Spiractinospora alimapuensis: one gene and its partner. The protein of the gene in region 1 interacts with the protein of each later gene in a pairwise test. Links are inferred from orthologs where the notes say so. Each region holds a gene or a part of one and is shown in the gene's direction. Other genes may lie near its edges.

Region 1 (5,275 bases):
ACGGCGTATTCCGGGACTACGTCCGTCAGGGAAGTACCAACGACAAGAAGGGCCCATCGTGGCGCTGTTGCGGCTGATCCTGAACGTGATCTGGCTGGTGATGTCCGGCATCTGGTTGGCGCTGGGTTACGCCCTCGCCGGGATCATCTGTTGCGTTCTGATCGTCACCATCCCGTTCGGACTGGCGTCCTTCCGGATGGCGAACTACGCGCTCTGGCCCTTCGGCCGTACCGTCGTACGGCGCGACCGCGCGGGTGGGGTCCAGACGGTGGGCAACGTCATCTGGATCATCGTCGCCGGATGGTGGTTGACCATCGGACACATCACCACGGCGGCCGCCCTCGCCGTCACCATCATCGGTATCCCTATGGCTTGGGCGTCACTGAAGATGATCCCGGTCGCGCTCGCCCCCTTCGGCAACGAGATCGTTCCCAGCGGCACGCGTCGGGAGCCCTGGCAGATCTAGCGCGTTCCGTCGCGCGCCCCCAAAGACAGGTGTGCGGCGGGCACATCAACGCTAGAGTCGCACCGCGTCGGTCGCGGTGTGGCCGCGTCGTCGACGCGGAGAACCAAGGAGTCGAGGAGGAAACCCGTGCGCTGGAGGCTTCCGAGCGGATGGTCACTGCCACGTTGGCGGGCACGGACGACCACCGTGAGCGCGCCGCCTCCCCCTCCTCCGCCGCCGGAGCCAGAGCCCCCGGAAGAGGACGACCTGCTCAAGCGGGCGAGCGACACCGCGTGGCGGCTGCTCATCGTGGGCGCGGTGGGAGCCATCATCCTGTGGGGGCTGACCTACATCAGCACCGCCGTCATCCCGGTCGTTCTGGCCGTGTTCCTGACCGCGCTGATGCAGCCGATGGCGACCGCGCTGCGCGCGCGGGGCATGGGCCGCGGCCCCTCGACCGCGATCACGTTCCTCGGTTCGCTCGTCCTGTTCGGTCTGGTCGTCTACTTCATCGTCGACCGGGCGGTGGCCGGCGCGGGCGACCTTGTCGACCCGGTCAGCGAGTTCCTCACCGAGGTGCAGAGCTGGTTGCGGGGGCTGGGGCTCGACGCCGAGCTCGTCAACAACTTCCTCAACGAGGCACAGAACGAGGTACAGAACTTCGTCCAGAACAACCTCCAGGAGAACGCGCGCGTCCTCGCCGAGGGTTTCTGGACCGGCACCGTCGCCGTGGGCCAGGTCCTGTTCGCCATCGTGCTGCTGATGGTGTTGACCATCTACTTCCTGCACTCAGGTGACCACCTGATGAAGTGGATCGGATCGCTGTTCCCCGGCCACACCCGACGCGTGCTCTTCTCCTCCAGCAAGGTCGCCTACGAGGTGATGGGCCGCTACGTCCGGGGCGTGGCCCTGGTCGGTCTCTTCGACGCCATCGGGATCGGGCTGTTGCTGGTGGTGCTGTCCTTCTTCGGTCAGTTGCCCTTCAACCTCGCCCTGCCCCTGATCGTGCTGACCTTCATCGGCGCGTTCCTTCCCGTGATCGGGGCGTTCGCCACCGGTGCCCTCGCCACCATCGTCGTGTTGGTCACGAGCGGCCAACTGTGGATCGGGCTGCTGACACTCGCCTGGGTGATCTTCATCCAGCAGTTGGAGAGCAACCTCTTCGCCCCGCGCGTCTACGGGCGCGCCCTGGACCTTCCCTCCGCGGTCGTCCTGCTGGGAATCACGGTCGGTGCGATCGTGGGCAACCTCGTGGGCATGTTCCTGGCCACGCCGATCGTCGCCGTGGCCGCCGCGTTGCTGCGCAACCGGCCCGGAGCCCGAGCCGAGGAGCACGCGTCCGACACTGGGGCCCGGTCGCCGGAGACGGAACCGGTGGGGGAGACCGCGTCGACGACCAGGGGCAAGCCGGAGTCCCCGCGGGCCGAGGGAGGATCGTCGCCGACCACGGGCGGCTGACGACGATCGGTCACCGGGGACGGGAACAGTAAACAGCTTGGGCGGTGTTGAGGCTACGGGTACGCTGAAACACCGTCACCGCGCACACCCCTTTCTCGATTGAGGCTGTCTCACCATGCTCTCCGCCACTGACCTGGAACTTCGTGTGGGCGCCCGGCTGCTGCTGGAGCCCACCAGCTTCAGCCTCGGCTCCGGGGAGCGGGTCGGCCTGGTCGGGCGCAACGGTGCCGGCAAGACGACCCTGATGAAGGTCCTCGCCGGCGAGGGCGCCGCCACCGCGGGCACCGCCGTGGCTCGCGGCAGCGTGGGCTACCTGCCGCAGGATCCGCGCACCGGCGACCTGGAGATCCTGGCGATGGACCGTGTCCTCTCCGCGCGCGGTATCGACGACGTTCGCCGCCGGATGCGCAAGGCCGAGAGCGAGATGGAGAGCGAGGACCCCGCGATCCGGGACCGCGGGGTGCGCAACTACGCGAAGTACGAGGAGCGGCTGCACGTCCTGGGCGGATACTCCGCCGAGGCCGAGGCCGCGACCATCACCGCGAACCTGGGGCTGGAGAACCGCATCCTGGCCCAACCGCTGTCGACGCTGTCGGGCGGTCAGCGGCGCCGCGTGGAGCTGGCGAGGATCCTGTTCTCCCGCGCCGACACCCTGCTGCTCGACGAACCGACCAACCACCTTGACGGGGACTCGATCACCTGGCTGCGCACGTTCCTTCGCTCGCACCAGGGCGGTCTGATCGTCATCAGCCACGATGTCGACCTCGTGGAGCACGTAGTGAACAAGGTCTTCTATCTCGACGCCAACCGCTCCGTGATCGACGTCTACAACATGGGGTGGAAGGCGTATCTGGAACAGCGGGACGCCGACGAGCGGCGCCGCCGCCGTGAGCGCGCCAACGCGGAGAAACAAGCCTCCGTGTTGAAGGAACAGGCGGAACGTTTCGGCGCCAAGGCCACCAAGGCGCGGGCCGCGAAACAGATGCAGCGTCGAGCGGAGAAGCTCCTGGACGGTGCCGGCCAGGAACGGGCCCAGGACCAGGTGGCCCGACTGCGGCTGCCGGCTCCGGCACCGTGTGGCCGGGTGCCGCTCACCGCCAACGGCCTGACCAAGAACTACGGGTCTCTGGAGGTGTTCGCCGGGGTCGACCTGGCGATCGACCGCGGCGCCCGCGTGGTGGTGCTCGGTCTCAACGGAGCCGGGAAGACCACGCTGCTGCGGTTGCTCTCCGGCGTGGAGACGCCGGAGGCCGGAGAGGTCGTCCCCGGACACGGGCTCAAGTTGGGCTACTACGCCCAGGAGCACGAGACCCTGGACGAGGAGTCCACGGTGCTGGGCAACATGATGAGTTCGGCACCCGACCTACCCGAGGTCGAGGCTCGGCGCACCCTGGGCTCTTTCCTCTTCACCGGGGACGACGTGCACAAGCCCGCCTCGGTGCTGTCCGGTGGAGAGAAGACACGGTTGGCGTTGGCGGCGCTCGTGGTCTCCAGCGCCAACGTGTTGCTGCTGGACGAGCCCACCAACAACCTCGACCCAGCGAGCCGGGAGGAGATCCTGGCCGCCCTACGGGAGTACGAGGGCGCGATCGTCCTGGTGACGCACGAGGGTGCCGTCGAGGCGTTGCGGCCGGAGCGAGTCATCATGCTCCCGGACGGGACCGAGGACTACTGGAGTCCGGACCTCGCCGAGCTCATCACCCTCGCCTGAGTCCCGCCCCTTCTCGTCGCGCCGATCCGGCTACGTCGGGTATTTGCGTCTAAACCAGGCATTTTGGTGCATCTGGGTGTCGAACGTTATTTCGGTCCGTAATCCGTTCGGGCCGAAATAGCCCTCCGTATTCGGATCGCGCGGATTTTCGCGGCGACGGGTGGCGACCTCCTCTCCGATGTCTGATCATGGGCTGTGTTCTGGCGCAAATACCGAGGAGGTACTCGTGATCGAGACCTTGGCAAAGGGCACACGAGTGACGGGAAGTGAACGCTCCCAGCTCGCGACCGAGCTGCGGCGGCGGTATGACGAGGGAGAGAGCATACGTTCCCTCGCCGCGGCGACGGGCCGTTCCTACGGCTTCATTCACCGCATCCTGATCGAGTCAGGGGGCCAACCTGCGCGGTCGCGGGGGCGCGACCCGTCGCTCGATCGACTAGGTCGTTCGCGGCCCCGCGAGGGGCCGCACCGTGGTGGGTGTCAGCAGAGGTCCCCTCGACCGACGCCCACCACGTTCGTTCCCAGGAGGGCTCGCCGCGTGACCGCGCACGGTGTAGGGTCCGTGGCCATGGATTTCGACCTCGAATCAGCCGGACTCCGACTCCACGTCGACGACGCGGCCGCCCGTGTCACGCTCGACCGGCCCGAGCGTCGTAACGCCATGACCCCCCGCATGTGGCGGGCATTGGCCCATATCGGCCACACCCTTCCGCCCACTGTCCGAATTGTTGTGTTTGAAGGCGCGGGAAAGAGCTTCTCCACCGGACTCGACCTCTCCGTCCTGGAGGGGGCGGACGAGGACGGGAGGGAACTGGTCGCCGCCGCGAGCGCGGACACTCCCGAGAACCGCGCCCGGTTGGACGCCATGATCGCCGGATTCCAGGAGGGTTTCACGTGGTTGCGCCGCCCGGACATCGTGTCCATCGCGGCGGTCCACGGGCACGCCCTCGGGGCCGGGTTCCAGTTGGCGTTGTCGTGTGACATTCGCGTCCTCGCCGAGGACGCCACGATGTCCATGCGTGAAGCCGCGCTGGGGCTCGTCCCCGACCTGACGGGTACCAAGCCACTCGTGGAGCGCGTGGGGTTGTCGCGTGCCATCGAGCTATGCCTGACGGCGCGCAACGTCGGCGCGCGTGAGGCGGAGCGGCTCGGACTGGCGGAGATCGTGGTGGACGGCCCTGATCTGGCCGGCACCGTCGACGACCTCGTGGCCGCGCTGCTGGCCACTCCCGCGCCGGCCGCGTCGGCGACCAAGCGGCTCCTGATGGACGCCGCTGGGAACACCCTGTCGCGACAGTCGGAGGCGGAACGGTTGGCTCAGGTTCACCGGTTGCTCGCCCTGTTCGCCAACGAGTGAAGTACCCTGTTCGAGGCGGCTGACCAGTTTTGCGCGCATTCGGCGCCTCTAGCCGTCGGACATCGCCGGCCCCCCGCGGGCCCGATGCGGTGTAGCCACGGCGCGTTCTCGTCAGGCCCCTTCACGTGCGCCGCACGGCCGCGAGTCTCTCTTCGAACGCCGCCGGCACGGACACGAGGAAGGGTCGACGTCACTTGACGCAATCATCACGCACGGGGTTCGGAGCACTCGGTCTCCCCGACCGGCTGGTCGACCGGCTGGCCGACAACGGCGTCACCGAACCCTTCCCCATCCAGGCGAGCAC
Region 2 (6,591 bases), 2.1 Mb from region 1 along the record:
GGCGGCGCGTTCGGCAGCGACCGACGCGCGCAGCTCAAGGTGGCCGTCGCCCGGCGGGTACTGGTTCACCCCGTCGGTGAGGTGCCGGGCCGCGGCCTCGCGCAGCGCCTTCGGTCCGTCGGTGTCGGGGAACCCCTGGCCGAGGTTGATGGACTCGGTGGCCACGGCCAACTGCGTCATCTCGGCGAAGATGCTCTCGCCGTAGGCGCGCATCCGCGCTACTCGTAGGTCATCCACAGCACGAGCATAGGTGGACGGGTGTCGCGGCTCACGACGCGGGCGAGGGAGTGTGGACCGATCCCCGCTCACCGCCGGGTCCACTCACCCGGGGCAACCACCCCGGTGGCCGACGCCACCGACGTCGAGGGCGGCACTAAGGGGTCGCCCGTCGCGGACGCGGGAGGCCGTGCAGGGCTCGGCTGATGAGGCGTCGCTGTTCCTCGGAACACCGCTCGATGAACCGCGTCATCGCGGTGCTGGGGTCGTCGCTTCCGTCCAGGACCTCCAGCATGAGCCGCGCCGTGTGGTCGCCGCGGTCCTCCTGTGGCCAGTACCGCCAGGCCCGTCCCGACTTCTCCCGGTGCAGCATCCCCTTGTGGAACAGGATGTTGGTGACCGTCATCACCGTCGTGTAGGCGACCTCGCGGTCGTAGAACATGCTCGCGCGGATGTCCCGAACAATGAGCGGTTGCTCGGCACGCCACAGCGCGTCCATGATCGCGAACTCGAGTTCGCCGAATCCCTGCTGAACCACTCCGTGTCCACCTCCGCGGCGCCATCGTAGGAAGGCGGCATCGACTGCGAGGAATTTCACCGACATGCGTACCGTTTGGCGTCGCACACACCCGAATCAGCGGCCTGGGGCACCTGTGGCCGTGGTTTCGTCGGCCCCGTGGCCGGGAGGGGCCACCGATACGGCGCCCGCGCACCGACCGCGTCACCGCGCGTGGACCGGTGCGCGCGGCCGCCCGACACCCCGGCCGTCGGCACGAACTCCGACGTTCTCACTGGTGAAGGCTAGTTCGCCCCCCAGGACGACTTCTGCGGGGCCCGGCACTGGGTCCGGCCGGCGGAACCCCCGTGCCCCGCCCGCCGGACCCAGCCGTCCTGCCGGGCCCCGCACATTCACTGCGACGCGGCGAAACCCCCCACGGTTCCCGTTCTCCGCGAAGAACATCGGGGTGAACGAGCGGAGAGTCACCACCCCAGGCTGGGCACACTCGTGACAAAACTCGGTAACCTGTGGCCGGGAGACCGTCCACCGGTTCCACCGGCCAATGTCGCGTCACGGTGGCGTGGGGTGCGGCCGTCTCCGCAACCATCAGCAGCACGCGAGCACCGGAAGTGGGCGATCACCGCCGTGTCGTCTGAGTCGTCGCAACCCCCCACGGATTTTGGACCGAATGAGTGGCTGGTCGAGGAGCTGTACCGCAGGTACCTCGACGATCCGAACTCAGTAGATAAGGCCTGGTGGAACTTCTTCGCCGACTACAAGTCGAGCAGCGCCACCGGGGCGTCGTCGGCCAGCGCCGCCACGACTCCCGCGGCACCTCGGGCCGCGGCGGGCTCGTCGAGTCGCCCCAAGGCCGAGGCCACAGAGCAGGAGGCCGGGGAGCAGGACGACCTGCTCGCCGTCACCACCGAACGCATGCGCGGCACACCCGCCCGCACCGCGACGAACATGGAGGCCAGTCTCGGCCTGCCCATGGCCACCAGTGTTCGCTCGCTGCCGGTGAAGCTGCTGTTCGACAACCGCATCGTCATCAACAACCACCTCAAGCGGGCGCGCGGCGGGAAGATCTCCTTCACGCACATCATCGGTTACGCGATGGTGAAGGCGCTGAGCACCGTACCGGCGATGAACTCCGCCTACGCCGAGGTGGACGGTAAGCCGGGGCTGGCCACGCCCAAGCACGTCAACCTGGGCCTCGCCATCGACATCCCCAAGTCCGACGGCACCCGTCAGCTCCTCGTGCCCAACATCAAGGGCGCGGAGGCGCTGGACTTCAAGGAGTTCTGGACCGCCTACGAGGAGGTCGTGCGCAAGGCCCGCGCCGGCAAGCTCGCGGTCTCCGACTTCCAGGGCACCACGATCAGCCTCACCAACCCTGGTGGCATCGGTACGGTGCACTCGATTCCCCGGTTCATGCAGGGGCAGGGCGCGATCCTCGGTGTGGGCTCGATGGAGTACCCGGCCGAGTTCCAGGGCGCCGCCCCGGAGACCCTGAACCAACTGGCCGTCAGCAAGATCATGACGCTGACCTCCACCTACGACCACCGGATCATCCAAGGTGCGCAGTCGGGTGAGTTCCTGCGGCGTATCCACCAGCTCCTGCTGGGCGAGGACGGTTTCTACGACGAGATCTTCCGCTCCCTGCGCCTGCCCTACGAGCCGGTGCGCTGGGTCCAGGACATCTCCATCAACCGCGACACCGAGTTGGACAAGGCGAGCCGGGTCCAGGAGCTGATCCACGCCTACCGGGTCCGGGGCCACCTCATGGCCGACACCGACCCGCTGGAGTACAAGCAGCGCCGTCACCCGGACCTCGACGTCCTGGAACACGGACTCACCCTGTGGGACCTGGAGCGCGAGTTCCCCACGGGTGGATTCGGCGGCAAGCCCGTCATGCGGCTGCGCGACATCCTGGGTGTCCTCCGCGACACCTACTGCCGCACCGTGGGCATCGAGTACATGCACATCCAGAGCCCGGAGGAGCGGGAGTGGATCCAGGAGCGCATCGAGCGCCGTGGCCACGACACCGTCTCCCGGGACGAGCAGCTCCACATCCTGCGCCGCCTCAACAGCGCCGAGGCCTTCGAGACGTTCCTGCAGACCAAGTACGTCGGGCAGAAGCGCTTCTCGTTGGAGGGCGGAGAGTCCCTGATCCCCCTGTTGGACGGGGTGATCTCCGAGGCCGCCCGCAGCTCCCTGGACGAGGTCGTCATGGGGATGGCCCACCGGGGCCGCCTCAACGTGCTGGCCAACATCTGCGGCAAGTCCTACGCGCAGATCTTCGGTGAGTTCGAGGGCAACATCGACCCGCGCAGTTCGCACGGGTCGGGTGACGTCAAGTACCACCTGGGCACCGACGGCGTGTTCGAGACCCCGACCGGGGAGAAGATCAACGTCACGCTCGCTGCCAACCCCAGCCACCTCGAGGCCGTGAACCCCGTGGCCGAGGGCATCGCCCGCGCCAAGCAGGACCTGTTGGACAAGGGCCAGCACGGCTTCACCGTGCTGCCGGTCCTGATCCACGGCGACGCGGCGTTCGCGGGCCAGGGCGTGGTCGCCGAGACCCTCAACCTGTCCCAGCTTCGCGGCTACCGCACCGGCGGCACCGTGCACGTGATCGTGAACAACCAGGTCGGCTACACCACCTCGCCCGAGGACAGCCGGTCCAGCGTGTACTCCACCGACGTCGCGCGCATGGTGCAGGCCCCGATCTTCCACGTGAACGGCGACGACCCCGAGGCCGTGGTGCGCGTCGCGCACCTGGCGTTCGAGTACCGCCAGGCGTTCAACAAGGACGTCGTCATCGACATGGTGTGCTACCGGCGTCGGGGCCACAACGAGGGGGACAACCCCGCGTTCACCCAGCCGCTGATGTACGACGTGATCGACGCGAAGCGTTCCACGCGCAAGCTCTACACCGAGGCCCTGATCGGCCGCGGCGACATCACCTTCGACGAGGCCGAGCAGGCGCTGCGGGACTACCAGGACCAGCTCGAGCGGGCCTTCGTGGAAACCCGGGAGGCGTCGGACCATCCGGCGCAGTCCGGCGCCGTCGTCCGTCCGGAGACCTTCGACGAGGGCCGGATCGACCACGCCGACGCGCCGACCGCGATCTCCGGCGAGGTCCTCAAGCGGGTCGTCGACACCCAGCTCAACCTGCCCGAGGGATTCTCCACCCACCCACGGCTCGCACCGCAACTCCAGCGGCGCGCGCAGATGGTCACCGACGACGCCATCGACTGGGCCACCGGAGAGATGCTGGCGCTGGGCTCGTTGCTGATCGACGGGCACCCGGTGCGGCTGGTGGGTCAGGACACCCGCCGTGGCACCTTCGGCCAGCGCCACGCGGTGCTGGTGGACCGCAAGACCGGCGCCACGCACACCCCGCTGAAGGCCTTCGACCAGGGCACGTCGAAGTTCTACGTGCACGACTCGCTGCTCAGCGAGTACGCCGCGCTGGGCTTCGAGTACGGCTACTCGGTCGTGCGCCCCAACGCGCTCGTCGCCTGGGAGGCCCAGTTCGGCGACTTCGTCAACGGCGCGCAGACCATCCTGGACGAGTTCCTCTCCTCCGGTGAGCAGAAGTGGGGCCAGCGTTCCAGTGTGGTGCTGCTGCTGCCGCACGGCTACGAGGGCCAGGGGCCGGACCACTCTTCCGCACGGATCGAGCGGTTCCTGCAGATGTGCGCGCAGGACAACATGACGGTGGCGCTGCCGAGCACGCCGGCGAACTACTTCCACCTGCTGCGGTGGCAGGTCCGTTCGTCGCTCAGCCGTCCGATGGTGGTGGCCACGCCCAAGTCGATGCTGCGCCTGAAGGCCGCGACGTCGCCGGCGTCGGACTTCACTTCCGGGGCGTTCCAGCCGGTCATCCCGGACACTGGGGACCTGCAGGCCGACGACGTCCGGCGTGTGGTGCTGTGCTCCGGCAAGATCTACTACGAGCTGGAGGCGGCGCGGAAGGCCACCGGCGATCTCAGCACCGCCCTGGTCCGGGTCGAGCGCCTCTACCCGTTGCCGATCTCGGAGATCCGGGAGCAGCTCAACCGCTACCCCAACGCCGGCGAGGTGCTGTGGGTGCAGGAGGAGCCGGCGAACATGGGGCCGTGGCCGTTCGTGGCGCTGACCTTCGCCGAGCAGCTTGACCGGCCGTTCGCCCACGTGTCCCGTCCGGCGAGCTCCGCTCCCGCGGCGGGGTCGGCCAAGCGGCACGAGAACGAGCAGCGGGCGCTGATCGACACGGTCTTCCCGCCCGCGGATAGCTGAGGCGCCGTGTACTACACCGACCGGGGGATCGAGGAGCTGGAGCAACGCCGGGGCGAGGAGGAAGTGACCCTTGCCTGGCTCGCTGACCAGCTACGCATCTTCACCGACATCCATCCGGAGCACGAGACCGCGGTGGAACGGCTGGCGACCTGGTTGGCCCGACCGGATGACGAAGACGAGTGAGTGAGACGGGGGCGCGGGAGACCGCGCCCCCGTCTTTTTTGCACCCCGGCCCACTGGCTCGCGCTCGCTGGCATGCTCTAGTGGTTTGAGGCCGTTCGCGCCCCAGCGCTCAGGTTCACGACATATCTTGACTTTTGTCAGACACGATATATCGTCGAATCACAGCGAACGTGAAGGGGTGTGCGATGGCACGGTGGAGCATCGAGGACTCGATGACCCGCACGCTCGACGGAATCGTCGCGCTACACGTGCGGATCGTGGGTGGGCGGGTCAACATCCTCCCCACCCAGGACTTGGTCAGCTTCGAGGTGAGCGAGGTCTCGGGTCCCCCGATCCTGGCCACGCATGAGGCGGGAATTCTGACCCTCACCTACGAGGACTTGACCCGTAACGGCATTTTCGACCGCATCCGGGACACCAAGCTCGGCGCCTACCGCCGACTGGGACGCCGTGCGGCGACCCTGTACCTTCGGGTTCCACCCGACTGCCCGGTGGAGGTCGCCACGGTGTCGGGTGACGTCGTGGCGGCGGGGCTCACCGCACGCACCGCGATCCGCAGCGCGTCGGGGAACGTGACCCTGGACGACATGGCGGGGTCGGTCGACGTGAACACGGCCTCCGGCAACCTCGACATCCGAGACATGGCCGGAAACCTGAAGTTCAACAGCGTGAGCGGGGATCTCGCCATCGCCGGCGGCAACCTGTCCGACCTGTCGGCGAAGACCGGGTCCGGGCAGCTTCTCGGCGATGTCGACGTGCGTTCCGCGGGTCGGGTCCGACTCGCCTCGGTGTCCGGCGACATCGCCCTCCGGGTTCCGGGTGACACCTCCGCGAGCGTCGACCTGCGTACCGCTACCGGCAAGCTGAACACCGAGTTCACGTTGGAGAACCGGGACAAGAGGGCCTACCGCCGGATGGGCGGCAACGTGGGCAGCGGAGTCGATCCGGCGTCGGTGACCACGACGACGGTGTCGGGCTCCGTGGACCTGCTGCGCCGCGCACCCGACGCGCCTGCCGCGATCCCCAGGGGAAGTGAGGAGTAATGGCGAACATCTTCGGCCATGGGCGGCTGCGGCTCTACCTGCTGAAACTACTCGACGAGAGCCCGCGTCACGGGTACGAGATCATCTCGCTGCTGCGGGACCGGTTCCTTGGCGTCTACTCACCCTCGCCCGGCACGATCTACCCTCGCCTCGCTCGCTTGGAGGAGGAAGGGCTGGTCACGCACGAGGAGGTCAACGGTCGTAAGGTCTATCGCCTCACCGATGCCGGCCGCGAGGAGCTCAACCGACGAACCGAGGACATCAGCGCGTTGGAGAACGACCTGATCGACTCCGCCCACGAGATCGCCCGCGCCGTGAAGCGCGACGTACGCGACACGATCACCACGCTGCGGGAGGAGCTCAAGG

What was found.
Region 2: the proteins of J4H86_RS00830 (region 1) and J4H86_RS10620 interact in binary tests that used the Escherichia coli proteins (3 or more experiments, as listed by UniProt). The link is inferred for Spiractinospora alimapuensis from one-to-one orthologs.

What each region holds. Positions count from the first base shown.
Region 1 is NZ_CP072467.1:186,397-191,671, forward strand. Bases 1,435-4,316 are described here. They hold J4H86_RS00830 (ABC-F family ATP-binding cassette domain-containing protein), read left to right. Parts: upstream 1,435-2,018; coding sequence 2,019-3,614; downstream 3,615-4,316. Other genes in these bases: J4H86_RS00825 (AI-2E family transporter), read left to right, coding at 1,435-1,903; J4H86_RS00840 (enoyl-CoA hydratase/isomerase family protein), read left to right, coding at 4,183-4,316. Also shown: J4H86_RS00820 (YccF domain-containing protein), read left to right, coding at 59-466; more of J4H86_RS00825, read left to right, coding at 653-1,434; more of J4H86_RS00840, read left to right, coding at 4,317-4,971; J4H86_RS00845 (DEAD/DEAH box helicase), read left to right, coding at 5,166-5,275. UniProt on the Escherichia coli protein: Genetic data indicate it may be involved in ribosome assembly or function.
Region 2 is NZ_CP072467.1:2,336,052-2,342,642, forward strand. Bases 1,002-5,199 are described here. They hold J4H86_RS10620 (multifunctional oxoglutarate decarboxylase/oxoglutarate dehydrogenase thiamine pyrophosphate-binding subunit/dihydrolipoyllysine-residue succinyltransferase subunit), read left to right. Parts: upstream 1,002-1,360; coding sequence 1,361-4,999; downstream 5,000-5,199. Other genes in these bases: J4H86_RS10625 (DUF6104 family protein), read left to right, coding at 5,006-5,182. Outside these bases: J4H86_RS10610 (pyridoxal phosphate-dependent aminotransferase), read right to left, coding at 1-213; J4H86_RS10615 (BlaI/MecI/CopY family transcriptional regulator), read right to left, coding at 374-754; J4H86_RS10630 (DUF4097 family beta strand repeat-containing protein), read left to right, coding at 5,368-6,225; J4H86_RS10635 (PadR family transcriptional regulator), read left to right, coding at 6,225-6,591. UniProt on the Escherichia coli protein: E1 component of the 2-oxoglutarate dehydrogenase (OGDH) complex which catalyzes the decarboxylation of 2-oxoglutarate, the first step in the conversion of 2-oxoglutarate to succinyl-CoA and CO(2).